Regions from separate parts of the Arthrobacter sp. SD76 genome, predicted to be linked through region 3. Evidence: riboswitches for the same ligand, from Rfam matches in the RefSeq annotation. Region 3 holds a riboswitch; each other region holds the start of a gene.
The links. Region 3 has a riboswitch for S-adenosylmethionine ahead of ACPEE0_RS13095 (bifunctional o-acetylhomoserine/o-acetylserine sulfhydrylase). Riboswitches for the same ligand answer to the same signal wherever they lie in the genome.
Positions count from the first base shown of each region.

Region 1: linked by a shared signal. The riboswitch ahead of ACPEE0_RS00310 (DUF1737 domain-containing protein) and the one ahead of ACPEE0_RS13095 (bifunctional o-acetylhomoserine/o-acetylserine sulfhydrylase) in region 3 are both predicted to bind S-adenosylmethionine.
Region 2: linked by a shared signal. The riboswitch ahead of ACPEE0_RS06760 (aminotransferase class V-fold PLP-dependent enzyme) and the one ahead of ACPEE0_RS13095 (bifunctional o-acetylhomoserine/o-acetylserine sulfhydrylase) in region 3 are both predicted to bind S-adenosylmethionine.

Region 1 covers NZ_JBNBLR010000001.1:72,254-77,188, forward strand. Annotated here, with positions in the region: gene ACPEE0_RS00290 (glutamate--cysteine ligase 2) at 1-529, shown strand, start outside; gene ACPEE0_RS00295 (DUF1905 domain-containing protein) at 579-902, shown strand; gene ACPEE0_RS00300 (O-succinylhomoserine sulfhydrylase) at 899-2,107, opposite strand; gene ACPEE0_RS00305 (rhodanese-like domain-containing protein) at 2,108-2,518, opposite strand; gene ACPEE0_RS00310 (DUF1737 domain-containing protein) at 2,515-2,787, opposite strand; SAM riboswitch class IV at 2,801-2,916, opposite strand; partial or broken gene opgC (OpgC domain-containing protein) at 3,154-4,935, shown strand, end outside.
Region 2 covers NZ_JBNBLR010000001.1:1,367,966-1,372,900, reverse strand. Annotated here, with positions in the region: partial or broken gene aroA (3-phosphoshikimate 1-carboxyvinyltransferase) at 1-679, shown strand, start outside; gene rsgA (ribosome small subunit-dependent GTPase A) at 663-1,778, shown strand; gene hisN (histidinol-phosphatase) at 1,827-2,639, shown strand; SAM riboswitch class IV at 2,801-2,914, shown strand; partial or broken gene ACPEE0_RS06760 (aminotransferase class V-fold PLP-dependent enzyme) at 2,953-4,370, shown strand; gene ACPEE0_RS06755 (class I SAM-dependent methyltransferase) at 4,434-4,935, shown strand, end outside.
Region 3 covers NZ_JBNBLR010000001.1:2,677,362-2,682,296, reverse strand. Annotated here, with positions in the region: gene ACPEE0_RS13105 (DUF222 domain-containing protein) at 1-1,165, opposite strand, end outside; gene ACPEE0_RS13100 (VOC family protein) at 1,478-2,116, opposite strand; SAM riboswitch class IV at 2,282-2,397, shown strand; partial or broken gene ACPEE0_RS13095 (bifunctional o-acetylhomoserine/o-acetylserine sulfhydrylase) at 2,440-3,764, shown strand; SAM riboswitch class IV at 3,897-4,013, shown strand; partial or broken gene metX (homoserine O-acetyltransferase MetX) at 4,026-4,935, shown strand, end outside.

The sequences.
Region 1 (4,935 bases), 2.6 Mb from region 3:
TGCCCGGCTGTCCCGCAACCATCCCACCGTGGAGGTGCGGGTTGCGGACGTCTGCCTGCGCGCCGACGACGCCGCCCTCCTTGCCGTCCTGGTCCGTGCCCTCGTGGAGACCGCCGGCCGGGAGTGGCGCGAAGGCGTCGACCCTGCACCGGTTCCGACCGCGCTGCTGAGGATGGCGTCCTGGCAGGCGAGCAGTGGAGGGCTCGGCGGGGAACTGCTGGACTTCGGAAGCTTCCGGCCCGCGCCCGCGCCTGACGTGGCGCGCGCCCTGGTGGACTACCTCGCGCCGGTGCTCGAGGAGCAGGGTGAGCTCGACCTGGCGCGGCAGGGCGTAGAGGCGATCATCGCGCGCGGCACAGGGGCAGCGGAACAACGCCGGGTCCATGACCAGGAGCTGGCGGGACCGCCGCCTGAGGACATGGGGTTCGGTGCCGTAGTGAGGCACGCCGTGAACGTCACCATGCGCGGCAACCTTGACCTCTCCGAAGTCGATGCCGTTCCCGACCTGCTGCGGGTGCGGCAGGCCTAGCCGGACGGCAGCCGTGGCGTTAGGGAAGGCCACGTGCCATACTCGGCGCGTGGCGCCGTCGTACTCTTTCCATGCCGAGCTTTGGCTCTATCCCGGCGAAGCGGGATGGCACTTCCTCACGCTGCCGCCGGACGTGGCGGACGACATTGCGGAGCAAAGCGAAGCCGGGAACAAGGCCTTCGGCTCGGTCAAGGTCGCGGTGGAGATCGGCGGCCACCGCTGGGAGACGTCCATCTTCCCGGACAACAAGATGGGCTCATACCTGCTGCCCGTCAAGAAGGCTGTCCGGGACAAAGCGCGGATCAGGGCGGGCGACGCCGTGGACGTCCGGCTGGAGCTCCAGCCGGACGATGTACCGCGGGATAAAAGCTAGATCTGCTTCAGGGCCTGTTCGAGGTCGCGGATCAGGTCGTCGGCATCCTCGAGCCCGACGGACAGGCGCACCACGCCGTCGCTGAGCCCGATGGCAGCCCGCCCCTCCGGCCCCATCGCGCGGTGCGTGGTGGTGGCCGGGTGCGTGATCAGGGACTTCGAGTCGCCCAGGTTGTTGGAGATGTCGATGATCCGCAGCCCGTCCAGCAGCGCGAAGGCGGCTTCCTTGCCCGAGCGGCCGCCGGAGGGGGGCAGTTCCAGGGTGAGCACCGTGCCGCCGGCACGCATCTGCTTCGCTGCGAGGTCGTACTGCGGGTGGGACTTCAGCAGCGGGTACTTCACCCAGCTCACGGCAGGCTGCTGCTCCAGCCATTCAGCGAGCCGGAGGGCGGTGGCGGAAGAGTGGTTGACACGCAGCGCCATGGTCTCCAGGCCCTTGGTCAGCACCCACGCGTTGAACGGCGACAGCGACGGGCCGGTGTGGCGCATCAGCTGCTTGACCGGGCCCTCGATGTACTCCTTGGTGCCCAGGATGGCACCGCCCATCACCCGGCCCTGGCCGTCGATGTGCTTGGTGCCCGAGTAGACAATGACGTCCGCGCCCAGCTGGCCGCAGCGCTGGAGCAGGGGAGTGGCAAAGACGTTGTCGACGACGACGGTGGCCCCGGCGGCGTGCGCGAGTTCGCTGACCGCGGCGATGTCCACGATCTCCTGCATCGGGTTGGACGGGGACTCGAAGAAGACGGCGGTGGTGGGCTGGGACAGGGCGGCGCGCCACTGCTCCAGGTCCGGGCCGTCCACGAACACCGTCTCCACGCCCCACCGCGGCAGGATCTCATTCAGGATGACGAAGCAGGAACCGAAGAGCGAACGGGCGGCCACCACGCGGTCCCCGGCAGCCAGCAGGGCGCCCAGGGCGGTGAAGACGGCGGACATGCCGGACGCAGTGGCGAAGCATGCCTCCGTGCCCTCGAGCAGCCGGAGCCGCTCCTGGAAGGTTGCCACGGAGGGGTTGCCGTACCGGGAGTAGACGAAGCGCTCGTCCTCGCCGGTGAAGGCGCGTTCCGCAGCGGCGGCGGATTCGTACACGAAGCCCGAGTTCAGGAAGACCGCTTCGGAGGTTTCCTGGAAGTTGGTGCGATCCAGCCCGCCGCGGACGGCCTGGGTGTCGGGGTTCCAGCCGGCGGCGTCGTTATTGAAGGTCACTTAGTTCTTTCCGAGGTTGGTCGGCAGGCCGCGGTTCTTCCAGCCATTGACGGTCCGTTCGCCGTAGCGGTCCGGATCGCCTTCGAAGCCCTCCAGGACGTTGTAGGAGGTGAAACCGGCCTGCGTCGCGGCGATGGCGGCGGAGATGGAACGCTGGCCGGAGCGGCAGATGAACACCAATTCGGTACTGGAGTCTTCCGGCGCCTGCTGGCTCAGGTCCTTGAGGAAATCCGGGTTGGGAATGCCGCCGGGGAAGGTCCACTGGATGAACAGCGGATCGTTGTCCGTGGCCTTGGTGTCCGGGATGCCGATGTGGGCCCATTCGCCTTCGGTGCGCACGTCCACCAGGATGGCACCCTGCTCAAGCTTGGCCCAGGCTTCCTCCGGCGTCAGGTCTCCTGCGTAGCTCATGCGTGGCCCTCGCCGTCGAACTCGAGGTCCTCGTTGGCTGCTTCCAGGTCGTCAACAGCGGTGGCGACGGCGGCGTCCGCCGAGGCGATGGCGGCGGGCAGGACGACGGCCTGGGCCACGATGACGCTGGTGCCGTTGAAGGCTGCCGCCGGGCTTCCGTGCAGGACGTAGCCTTCGGCGAGCGCGGTGGAGATCCGCTCACAGAATTCACGGTTGTCCGGGCCGCTGATGAGGCGGTAGGACAGCTTTTCTTCGGGGGCGTCGGACACGACGGATCTCCTTCTCTCACGCTTGCAGCTCGAATCGGTCGATATGCCGAGTATTCACCTGAGGCACCCCGCCGCGGAAGGAGGGTTGCCGACCGGCCAGTCAGGGCTTGGCGCCGGTACTCGATTACTCCCCAAAAACGTAACATCTGGCACCGGCGGCCGCATCGCCGTTGTCGTCATGTTGCGTAACTGAAGCGGAAACGCTGCCGGGGATGCGGTCGCGGTGCCCTTCCCGGGGACGGCCGACGGCGGCATTACAGCAGGTGGGAGGGCTTTTTCTATCCCATCGCGGGAGGGGCGGCCCGATACAGTTCTTAGGGGGCAGCGCCCCGCCGTCGAAGATCAGCACTGGGGGTCCCTTTGAACATGCGAACAGCCGCGCCCTGCCGCCTCCGCCTGGCCTGGGCGTTCCTTGCCGCACTTGTTGTTGCATGTGTGGCAGCGGTCCTGTCGGCGGGGCCGGCCCGGGCGGCCGAACCCGCCCCGGATGCAGGGGAGCCGATGCTCGGCGTCGTCCTGGAATGGGGCGAGGACACTGCCGCGGGGTTTGCCGAGCGGCTGGGAGCGTCGCCGGCTGTCTTTGGACACGACATCGCCTTTCCGTACCGGTCCTCCGAGCAGAACGACATCAAGGGCTTCCTTGAACAGTCATCGCTTCAGGGGTCCCACGCCATGCTCACGGTCAAGCCCACCGTGCCGCTGGACCAGATCGACGCCGCGGCTGCCGGATCATTCGCTCGGGAAATCCGCCGGTTGACCGCACAGTTCCAGGGCCAGGTGCTGGTGCGGTTTGCCCCGGACATGAACGCCGGCTGGGTGGAGTGGGGCCAGCAGCCGGCCGCGTACCGGGAGGCGTTCCGGACAGTGTCCGCGGCGTTCAAGGATTCCGGCGACGGCCGGACAGTCATGGTCTGGGAGCCGTTCCTGGGCAAGGATTACCCCTTTGACCGGAACCGGAACGCCCCGGCTCCCGGCAGCGACGGGTTCGAACTGCTGGATACAAACGGCGACGGCGCCTGGGACGGGTCCGACAGCGCCTACGAACCGTACTATCCCGGTGATGACGCCGTGGACTGGGTTGGCCTGACGGCCTTCCACGACGACACTGCCGGCGGCGCGGCCGTCAATACCCTTCCGCGCGCCGGCGAGCTGGCGGAGATGCTGACGGCTTCAGGAGGCGAGAACTTCTACGCCACCTATGCCCAAGGGCGGAACAAACCGTTCCTGCTGCAGACCGCCGCTTTCTACAGCCCGGCCTCCGGCGGCGCATCCGAAGCTGAGATCAAGACCGGCTGGTGGGACCAGGTGGTAGGCACAGCCACCTCGGCGGAGTTTGGCAGGACGGCCGCGGTGGTCTGGGACGAGCGCACCAGCACCAGGGACACCGGCGTGGCCAGCATCGACTGGCTGCTGACCGGCAGCCCGGAGGTTGCCCGGGCGGCGCTGGAACGGCTGGAGGCCTCGCCCTGGTGACCGGTCCCGTCACGGAAGTGTCCGCCGGCGGCAGCGGTTATGTCCGGGCCAACACGCTGGCCGGGCCTGCAGCCTGGACCGTGGGGGCCGCGCTCGTCATCCTCCTTGTGGCTCTGTGGCAGATTCCGCGCCGCGTCAACGCCGCAACGGCCTGGAGCTATACGGACCCGTCCGGCAGGGATTCCCGCGTGGACCTGCTGCGCGGACTGGCCATTGTGTTCGTGGTGGTCAACCATCTGGGCATGACGTCCCTGTTCCAGCTGCTCACCCAGGAGGCGGTGGGCTTCGTTTCGGGTGCCGAGCTGTTTGTCCTCTTCTCCGGCCTGGTGGTGGGCATGGTGTACGGGCCACGGGTGAAGGACGATTTTGGAACGGTCGTGGACCTGACGTCACGGCGCGCCGGCAAGCTCTACCTGACGGCGCTGATCGTCCTGGTGGGTGTCTTCCTGGCTTCCCTGCTGCCGGTGTTCCGTACCGACGCGCTCACCACCTTCGTGGACCAAGGGACCGGCGGGGCAGGGCACGACGGCGCCGGACGCACCTACGACCTCTATGCAGGAATGGAGTCGCTCTTCCAGTTCCCGGTGCCGCCCCAGGTGCTTCCCGCCATCCTGCTGCTGCAGTTCGGCCCGTGGCAGTTCAATGTGATGGGGTTGTACGTGGTGCTGCTGCTGG
Region 2 (4,935 bases), 1.3 Mb from region 3:
CTCGGTGCCCAACCACTGGGTTGTCCAACCTGGTCCCATCCGCGCTTTCGACCAGCGGATTGAGCAGGACCTCTCCAACGCCGGTCCCTTCCTCGCGGCAGCGCTGGCTTCTGGCGGGACTGTCCGGATTCCCGGCTGGCCGGAGGAGACCCAGCAGGTGGGTGACCTGTGGCGCAGCATCCTGGCCGAGATGGGCGCCACAGTGACACTGGAGGATGGCGTCCTCACGGTCACGGGCGGCCCGGAAATCAAGGGCGCCCACTTCGCCGACACCAGCGAACTGGCACCCACGGTAGCGGCGCTGTGCGCGCTGGCGTCGGGCCCGTCCCGGCTCACCGGGATCGCCCACCTGCGCGGGCACGAAACGGACCGGCTGGCCGCGCTGGTCACGGAAATCAACCGCCTTGGCGGTGACGCCGAGGAAACCAGCGACGGCCTGGTGATCCGGCCCGCCCCGCTGCATGCCGGCGTCGTGCACAGCTACGCTGACCACCGCATGGCCACTGCAGGTGCAATCCTGGGCCTGGCGGTGGAAGGAGTGCAGGTGGAGGACATCGCCACCACGGCGAAAACCATGCCCGAGTTCCCCGGATCTGGGCGGACATGCTCGCCCAGGGCGGTGCCCCGCAGCAGGAGGCCCGCACCGGGGCGGAAGGCTAGCGGTGGCCAGGCGCACTGACTCCTGGGACGAATCGGACGTCCGGATCCGGCCCAACAAGAAGGGTTCCAGGCCCCGCACCAAGGACCGTCCCAGCCACGACGACGCCGTGACCGGTCGGATCATCACCGTTGACCGGGGGCGATACACGGCCGTGGTGGGCGAGGACTCCGCGAACGAGCGTACGGTTATCGCCGCCCGGGCCCGGGAACTGCGCCGCTCCCCCGTGGTGGCGGGCGACTTCGTTTCCCTCGTGGGGGACGTCTCCGGCGACCCCGATACCCTGGCCCGGCTGGTACGGATCCAGGACCGCAAAACCCTCCTGCGGCGCAGCGCCGACGACACGGATCCGGTGGAGCGGGCCGTGGTGGCCAATGCCGACCAGCTGGTGATCGTGGTGGCCGCCGCCAACCCGGAACCCCGCACGGGCTTCATCGACCGCGCGCTGGTGGCGGCCTACGACGCCGGCATCGAGCCGGTCCTGCTCGTCACCAAGGCGGACGTCAAGGATCCAGCGGAGCTCCTGTCCAACTACACGCACCTCGACCTTCCCGTGATCATCAGCCGGACCGCCGACACCCAGGCGTCCGGCATCGACGCGCGCTCCGACGACGGCCTGTCCGCCCGGCTGGACAGCGCGGCAGTTGCCGCGCTCCGGTCCTACCTGGACGGCAAGGTCACCGTCATGCTCGGACACTCCGGCGTCGGCAAGTCAACAATGGTCAACGCGCTCACGGGAGCCGAGCGTGCCACCGGCGGCGTCAACGCGGTCACCGGCAGGGGCCGGCACACGTCGTCGTCCGCCCTGGCCCTGCGGCTGGTGGACGCCCCGCCGGGCAGCTGGATCATCGACACCCCCGGCATCCGTTCGTTCGGCCTGGCGCATGTGGACCCGGACCGGATCCTGCGGTCCTTCCCCGACCTCTCACCCGGCACCGACGCCTGCGAACGCGGCTGCAAGCACACGGCAAGTGCCGTTAACTGCGGCCTGGATGAATGGGTCGCCGCGGGCCATGCCGGACCCACCGGAGAAGCGCGGCTGGCCTCGCTGCGCCGGTTGCTCGGAGCGGATCCACGGGAGGAAGCGCAGGAGGCAAAGGAGCTCGGCAGCGTCAACTGACAACGCCGATCTCCCAGCAGAACTGCCTGCAGACGGTAGTTTGGAACCATGATCCAACCCGCTTCGAGCTACAACGATGACCTGCGCCTGGCCCATGTCCTGGCCGACTCCGTGGATGACCAGACCATGAGCCGCTTCAAGGCACTGGACCTCCACGTGGAGACCAAGCCCGACCTGACGCCGGTCACCGACGCGGACAAGGCCGCCGAGGAAGCCATCCGCGGCCAGCTCTCCCGCTCCCGCCCGCGCGACGCGGTCCTGGGTGAGGAGTTCGGCAGTACCGGCCACGGCTCGCGCCGCTGGATCATCGACCCCATCGACGGGACCAAGAACTTCGTCCGCGGCGTCCCCGTGTGGGCCACCCTGATCGCCCTCGTCGACGAGGGCGAGCCGGTGGTCGGCGTCGTCAGCGCCCCGGCCCTCGGCAAGCGGTGGTGGGCCGCCAAGGGCATGGGCGCCTACATGGGGCGTTCGCTCGCCGCGGCCACCAGGCTCCGGGTCTCCAACGTTTCCAACCTTTCCGACGCCTCGCTGTCCTACTCAAGCCTCTCCGGCTGGAAGGAGCGGGGAAACCTGGACGAGTTCCTGGGGCTCACCGAATCGGTGTGGCGGACCCGCGCCTACGGCGACTTCTGGTCCTACTGCATGGTGGCCGAGGGCTCGGTGGATATCGCCTGCGAGCCGGAGCTGAACCTGTACGACATGGCAGCCCTGGTGCCGATCGTGGTGGAGGCCGGCGGACGCTTCACCTCGCTGGAGGGTGAGGACGGCCCCTTCGGCGGTAACGCCCTGGCCACCAACTCCATCCTGCACTCGGAAGTGCTGCAGCGGCTGAACCCGGGTTTGGACGACCTGCTCTAAAGACCCCGGCAACCGAACAAACGACGGCGGATACCTCCGGAAGGAGGTGTCCGCCGTCGTGTTCTTCGCCGAAAGGCGCGATTTCCATCCGCGCGTAACAAAAGCCTTAACGATTGCGCCGGCTTCAGTCCTGGCCGCCCCATGTTCTACGCTCTTAACCAGGTCACGAGTGCCAGCGCAAAACCCCGGTTTGCTGGCCGGCAACCCTCCATTCGCGGTGGGGTGCCCCGGGTGACGACCAGGCCGGTCCGGAGCGGATGCGGCAAGCGCGGATTCCCTTGATACCGGAGTCCTGTTTTGAAGTGAGGTCTCTGTGACAACTGCCACCGTCTCCCCCAACGCCGCTATTACCGCCGATTCCGTCTTCGACGAGCGCCAGGCGCTGGCCGGCCGTCCGCTTGCAGCCGTCACCGGAGCGGAAATCCAGGCACCTCTGATTTCGGGCGGCCACATCCGCTACGCGAACCTCGACTATGGCGCTTCGGCCCCCGCCCTCTCGGTGGTCTCCGCCTACCTGAACGAGATCCTGCCCTTCTATGCCAGCGTCCACCGCGGTGCCGGCTACGCGTCCCAGATCAGCACCTCGGTCTACGAAAACGCCCGCAGCATCGTCCGCGAATTCGTGGGCGGCCGCCCGGACGACTCCGTGATCTTCACGCGGAACACCACGGACTCGCTCAACCTGCTGGCCGGCTGCCTGCCCCTCACCGATGGCCGGCCCGCCGGCGACGTCCTGTACCTGGACATCGAGCACCACGCCAACCTCCTGCCGTGGCAGGGCGTTCCCCACCGGAGCATCGTTGCTGCCGACACCATCGCCGGCACCATCGACGCTGTGCGCGCCGAGCTGGAACAGGGTGGCGTCAGCCTGCTGGCCATCACGGGTGCCTCCAACGTCACGGGCGAGATCCTCCCGGTCCGCGCCCTTGCTGCCCTGGCCCACCAGCACGGGGCCCGCATCGTGGTGGACGCGGCCCAGCTGGCGCCGCACCGGCGCATCAACATCAGCGCGGACGACGTCGATTACGTCGCCTTCTCCGGCCACAAGCTGTACGCGCCCTTCGGCGCCGGCGTCCTGGTGGACGGCCGGACTGGCTCGACGCCGGTACCCCCCACCTTGCCGGCGGCGGCGCCGTCAAGGAAGCCAGGCTCGACGGCGTCAGCTGGGCGACCGGACCGGCCCGCCACGAGGGCGGCTCCCCCAACGTCCTGGGTGCCGCCACGCTGGCCAAGGCCACCCAGGTCATCGCGGGCCTCGACCAGGAACGCTGGCACGCGCACGAGTCCGCCATCCGTTCCTTCCTGGTGGAGGGCCTGCAGGAGATCGACGGCGTCACGGTGCACCAGATCTTCAAGGACAGCAACCCGGACACGGACACCATCGGTGTAGTCAACTTCTCCGTTGAGGGCTACGACGCCGGCCTGGTGGCTGCGTACCTCTCGGCCGAGCACGGCGTGGGCCTCCGGGACGGGCGCTTCTGCGCACACCCCCTGCTGAAGCGGCTGGGCCTGCCTTCCGGTTCGCTCCGCGCCAGCTTCGGCGTGGGTTCCCGGCTGGAAGATGCCCAGAGGCTCCTGGCCGGGATCGCCAAGCTGCGCCGTGACGGGCTCGGCTGGGACTACGTGGTGGACGCGGGACGCTGGGTTCCTGCCAACGACACCCGCACCTACCCGCACTGGGCCCCGAACACGCCGGGCACCGCCGGCGCTGCTCCCTGCACCGACGACTGACCGGTCCGGCTGATGCGGTAAATTCGGAAGGTACCGCAAGGCATTGACTGAAGGAGGCCGCAGGTGGTTCGGGGTGGCCCCAGGCTGGATCATGGGCGGCGCAGGGAGCTGGGAAAGAGCTTCGAGCAGGGCGGCCGGCACTACCAGCGGGTCCGGCCCGGTTATCCCGCGGAGTCTGCGGACTGGCTGATTCCGGCCGGTGCGCGGGATGCGCTCGATGCCGGCGCAGGAACCGGCAAGTTCACCGAACTGCTGCTGGAACGCGGCCTGTCTGTCACCGCCGTCGACCCGTCAGCGGACATGCTGGACCAGCTGAAGGCACACTATCCCGGCGCCACCGCGGTCCTGGGAACCGCCGAGGCCACCGGCCTCCCGGCGTCCGCCTTCGACGTCGTCACCGTTGCCCAGGCCTGGCACTGGTGTGATCCCCTTGCCTCGAGCACTGAACTGGCACGCGTCCTCCGTCCGCACGGCATCCTCGGGCTTGTCTGGAACCAACTGGACACCACAGTCCCGTGGGTACACCGGCTCTCGCGGATCATGCACGCCGGGGACGTCTACAAGC
Region 3 (4,935 bases):
TGGTTGCGTCGATGTGATCGTTGGTTTCGAGGTGAGTGTTGTCGGGGATGCCGAGGTCCGCTGCTGGTTCGTCGGATCCGAAGAGGGTGGCGAGCCCGAGGAATTCATCAGGGAACTGGTCCTCCGCGGCGCCTTGAACCTGATCGCCGGTGCCGGGGTGGCTGTTGCCGTCGCCGGCTGCAGGCGTGCTGGTGCCGGGTTGGCTGCCGCGTTGTCCGCCGGTGCCTTCCGTGTCCCCTCCGCCGGCCGGGGCGGCCATGCTCGGCCCGGAGCCGGAGCCGGTGCCGGTGCTGGCGTCTGTGGTGGTTGTTGTGGCTTGGGCGGGGGTGAGGAGGCGTCGGGCGACTTCGTCGGCCCTGATTTGGGAAAGAGTGCGGGTTTCGTTGGGGCCTTGGAGGCCGCGGGCGATGGCTGTAGTTTTGTTCCAGGCCGCCAACGCGCAGTCTGCCCGCATATAGATCGCGAACCAGGCCATGCCGTCGCGTTCGGGGGTGAATTCGACCCGCCGGTCGGCTGCGGATTTGGTGTGGCGTTTTTCGATGGATTCGGGGTGGTGGCGTTCGCGCCAGGCGCGGACCTTGGCCCGCAGCCGGGACGGTACAAGGTTTGTGGCGGGGCAGCCGCGGGCCGGGTTCGGTGCGTCCGGGTCCAGGAAGTGGTCCGCGAGGGCCACGGCGGCGGGGTGGTCCAGGGCCTCTGTTTCGTCGGCGATGATCCTGGCGCCCTGCCACGACAATGCCCCTGAAGACAGGTTCCCGTAGACCGAGGGGAGGGCGCAGACCCGACGGGCCTGGGTGATGAATGCCCCTGCTGCTCCGTAGCTGATGGTCAGGACTCCGGCGATTTCTTCCACTGTTGATATTTCCGTGAACGTGCGGTCGTGGGCGGAGGCATCGGGCGGGGTCATGGCCTGCTGCAGGTCAAGGCACTGGGCAGCGTCCCTGGCCTTGAGTGCGGTGGTCTGTGCCTCAAGCTTGGATTCCAGGCCAAGCCGTTCCAACCGAAGTTCAAACAGTCGGCCGAGAACATCAACCCCGGATCCGTCCGCATCTCCATTGGCAAGCGCGGTCTTCAAGGCTTCTTCCTCAAGGAACAGCCCATTCAGCGCGGCCGCAGTGGCATAAAAGCCTTCCATCGCCGCTGCTGTCCCTGAGCCGTTTCCCATACCCACATCATCGCGGGAGGCACTGACAATTTGCGCTGGAGCTGTTCCGCATGCTTCTCCCTGCCCGGCGCCGGGAGCCGCGATGGCAGGAAACAGCGCCTTCCTCTTAGCTCCGCTGCCCATGCCGTTTCCCATACGCACATCATCGCGGGAGGGTGTGACATTTTGAGTGGCTGATGCCAAAAGACCTAAGCCAGGGGAAAACAACACCCGCGGGTTAAATGACTTCGGCCGCCATCAGGAAGTGACGCCGTTGTCACATCCTGATGGCGGCCGAAGCCCGCTCGGGCCAAATGCCCGGTCAGGGGAAGGTCAGATGGTGACCGCTCCGTTTTGGGTTTCGAAGGTCACCGAGAGGATGCCGGGCGTGCCGTGCGGGGCAACCCACTCAACGGCAACATCCTCCAGCGGCTTTTCCACCGGCTCGCCCAGCCATTCGGTAACCCGGGAGGCCGAGCCGGCGATGGTCAGGCAGCTCATCTTGATGTTGCTCTCGTAGGCGTTGGACGGGTGGAGCGACGGATCGCCCTCCCACTTCAGCATGTAGGGCACCTGGGGATCGGCGATGAGGCCCAGGATTCCAATCTGCTTCCACACCAGCTCGCGGCCGTCGGGGAACTTGCGGTTGCCGTTGACGGCAGCCCGTCCCAGGCGTGCCTCGAACGGAGCAAGGTCGTCAACTTCGACGCACCAACCCATCCAGCCGCCGCCCGCTGCGGAGCGGGCCCGCACGGCCTGTCCAAAGGGAGCCTTGTCCGACGCCGGGTGGTCCAGGACCTCCACGACCTCAAGGTATTTGTGTCCCGCGAGCGGGATGATCATATTCCGGGTACCGAACCGGGGGTGTACCCCGCCCTTCACTGCCTCAACGCCGAGGGCAGAAGAAATACGTTCGGTGGTGGCCGCGAGGCCATCGTGTTCACAGGCGTAAGAGACGTGATCCATGCGCATGCCATCATCTTGGCACTTTGTGATCGGGCTCTCAGCTAAGGGTACCCTTACTGGGATTTTCCGATTTCAGCAACCTCGAGACCTGCTCCACGGGAGGAAAACCCGCAGGACCATGTTCGTCACAATGGTGTCCGCCCGACCCGGAGCACTCCTACACTGGGCCCAGGTCATGAGTGCCAGCAACAGCCCCGGCTCGCTGGCCGGCAACCCTCCATCCGCGGTGGGGTGCCCCGGGTGAGGACCTGGCCGTCCGGCAAAAGGCCGGATGGCAAGCGCGGCCCGTGGTGCTTCCAGCATGCCGGGCCCAGTCAAAGGAGCCTTGAATGTCCAACGGATGGTCCTTCGAAACCCGCCAGATCCACGTCGGCCAGGAACCGGATGCTGCCACCGGCGCCCGCGCCCTGCCTATCTACCAGACCACCTCCTTCGTCTTTCCCAGCGCCGAGAGCGCCGCGAACCGCTTCGCCCTCGCCGAGCTTGCCCCGATCTATACGCGCATCGGCAACCCGACCCAGGACGCCGTGGAGCAGCGGATCGCCAGCCTTGAAGGGGGCCTCGCCGCGCTCCTCCTCAGCTCGGGGCAGGCGGCAGAGACGTTCGCCGTCCTGAACATCGCCGAGGCCGGTGACCACATCGTGGCCAGCCCCAGCCTTTACGGCGGCACCTACAACCTGTTTGCCCACACCCTGAAGAAGTTCGGCATCTCCGTCACCTTCGTGGCGGACCCGGACAACCTGGACCACTGGCGCGAGGCGGTCCAGCCCAACACCAAGCTGTTCTTTGCCGAGGTGGTGTCCAACCCACGGCAGGACGTGCTGGACATCGAAGGCGTCTCCCGGACCGCCCATGAGGCCGGCGTACCACTGATCGTGGACAACACGCTGTCCACGCCGTACCTGATCCGGCCGCTGGAATGGGGCGCCGACATCGTGGTCCACTCGGCCACCAAATACCTGGGCGGCCACGGCGCCGCAATTGCCGGCGTCATCGTCGATTCAGGCAAGTTCGACTTCAGCAAGGACCCGGAACGCTTCCCCGGCTTCAACACGCCGGACCCCACCTACAACGGCCTCGTCTACGGCCGCGACCTGGGGGAGGGCGGAGCGCTGGGAGCCAACCTGTCCTACATCCTCAAGGCCCGGGTCCAGCTCCTGCGTGACCTCGGTTCGGCCGTTTCGCCCTTCAACGCCTTCCTGATCTCGCAGGGACTGGAGACCCTGAGCCTGCGCGTGGAGCGCCATGTGGCCAACGCCCAGGAGGTTGCGCGGTGGCTGGAAGCACGGGACGACGTCGAATCCGTAGCCTACGCCGGGCTGCCCTCCAGTCCCTGGTATGAGCGCGGCCGCAAGTACGGCCCAGGGGCACCGGCGCGATCGTCGCCTTCAACCTGGCCGGCGGCGCCGAAGCGGGCAAGCGGTTCGTGGACGCCCTGGAACTGCACTCCCACGTTGCCAACATCGGCGACGTCCGCTCGCTGGTCATCCACCCGGCGTCGACCACGCACAGCCAGCTGTCCCCGGAGCAGCAGGCCGCGGCCGGCGTCGCCCCGGGACTGGTCCGCCTCTCCGTGGGCCTGGAGCACATCGACGACATCCTCGCCGACCTCGAGGCCGGCTTCCGCGCGGCAAAGGAGGCCTCAGGCGCCTGAGCGCACGGCCCGGGGAGCTGAGCCGGGAGCAACGCCCGACGGCGGGTGGCCACCCGGGTGCGCACGGCCGGGGAAGTCACAACCAGTCACACTCTTGGCCCGGGGCGGGTGGTGTTTCGTACACTCGAACCAGGTCATGAGTGCCAGTGACAGCCCCGGCTTGCTGGCCGGCAACCCTCCTTCCGCGGTGGGGTGCCCCGGGTGAAGACCTGGCCTGCCGGTCATTCCGCCGGTGGGCAAGCGCGTAGAAGAGGTCTTGCCATGACGGTTACCGTCACCCGTACCACCGTTCCCGAGCACGGAATTGTCCGTTACGCCTCCATCGGGGGCCTGGAACTGGAAGCCGGCGGCTACCTGCCGGACGTCACGCTCGCCTACGAAACGTGGGGCACGCTCAACGCGGACGGCAGCAACGCCATCCTGATCGAGCACGCCCTGACCGGCAGCACCCACGTCACCCGCGGCGACAGCGACGAACCCGGCTGGTGGGAACAGCTCGCCGGGCCCGGCGCCCCCGTGGACACTGACCGGTTCTTCGTGGTGTCCATCAACATCGTGGGCGGCTGCTACGGGTCCACCGGGCCGTCGTCGCCCGCCCCGGACGGGACGCCGTGGGGTTCCCGCTTCCCCTGGTGACGCTGCGGGACAGCACAGTGGCAGAGGCCCGGCTGGCAGACCAGCTCGGAATCGGCAGCTGGTACGCGGTCCTCGGCGGCTCCATGGGCGGTGCCCGCGCCCTGGAATGGGCCGTCACCTACCCGGAGCGGGTAAAGCGCTGCGCCGTGATTTCGGTCGGCGCCGCCAGCACGGCTGAGCAGATCGCGTTTGCCCAGGCCCAGACCCTCGCCATCCGCCAGGACCCCAACTTCAACGGCGGCGACTACTACGGCGGCCCGTTCCCCGAGGACGGCCTGGCCCTTGCGCGGCGCATTGCCCACATCACCTACCGCTCCGCCGCCGAACTGGAGGGCAGGTTCGGCCGGGAGCCGCAGGCCCCCGAATCGCCGCTGCAGGCTGACTGCTTGTCGGCCCGCGGCCGCTACCAGGTGGAGAGCTACCTGGACCACCAGGGCAACAAGCTGGTCCAGCGCTTCGACGCCAACAGCTACATCGCCATCACCGAGGCGCTGATGAGCCACGACGTCTGCAGGGGGCGCGGAACGCTGGCCGA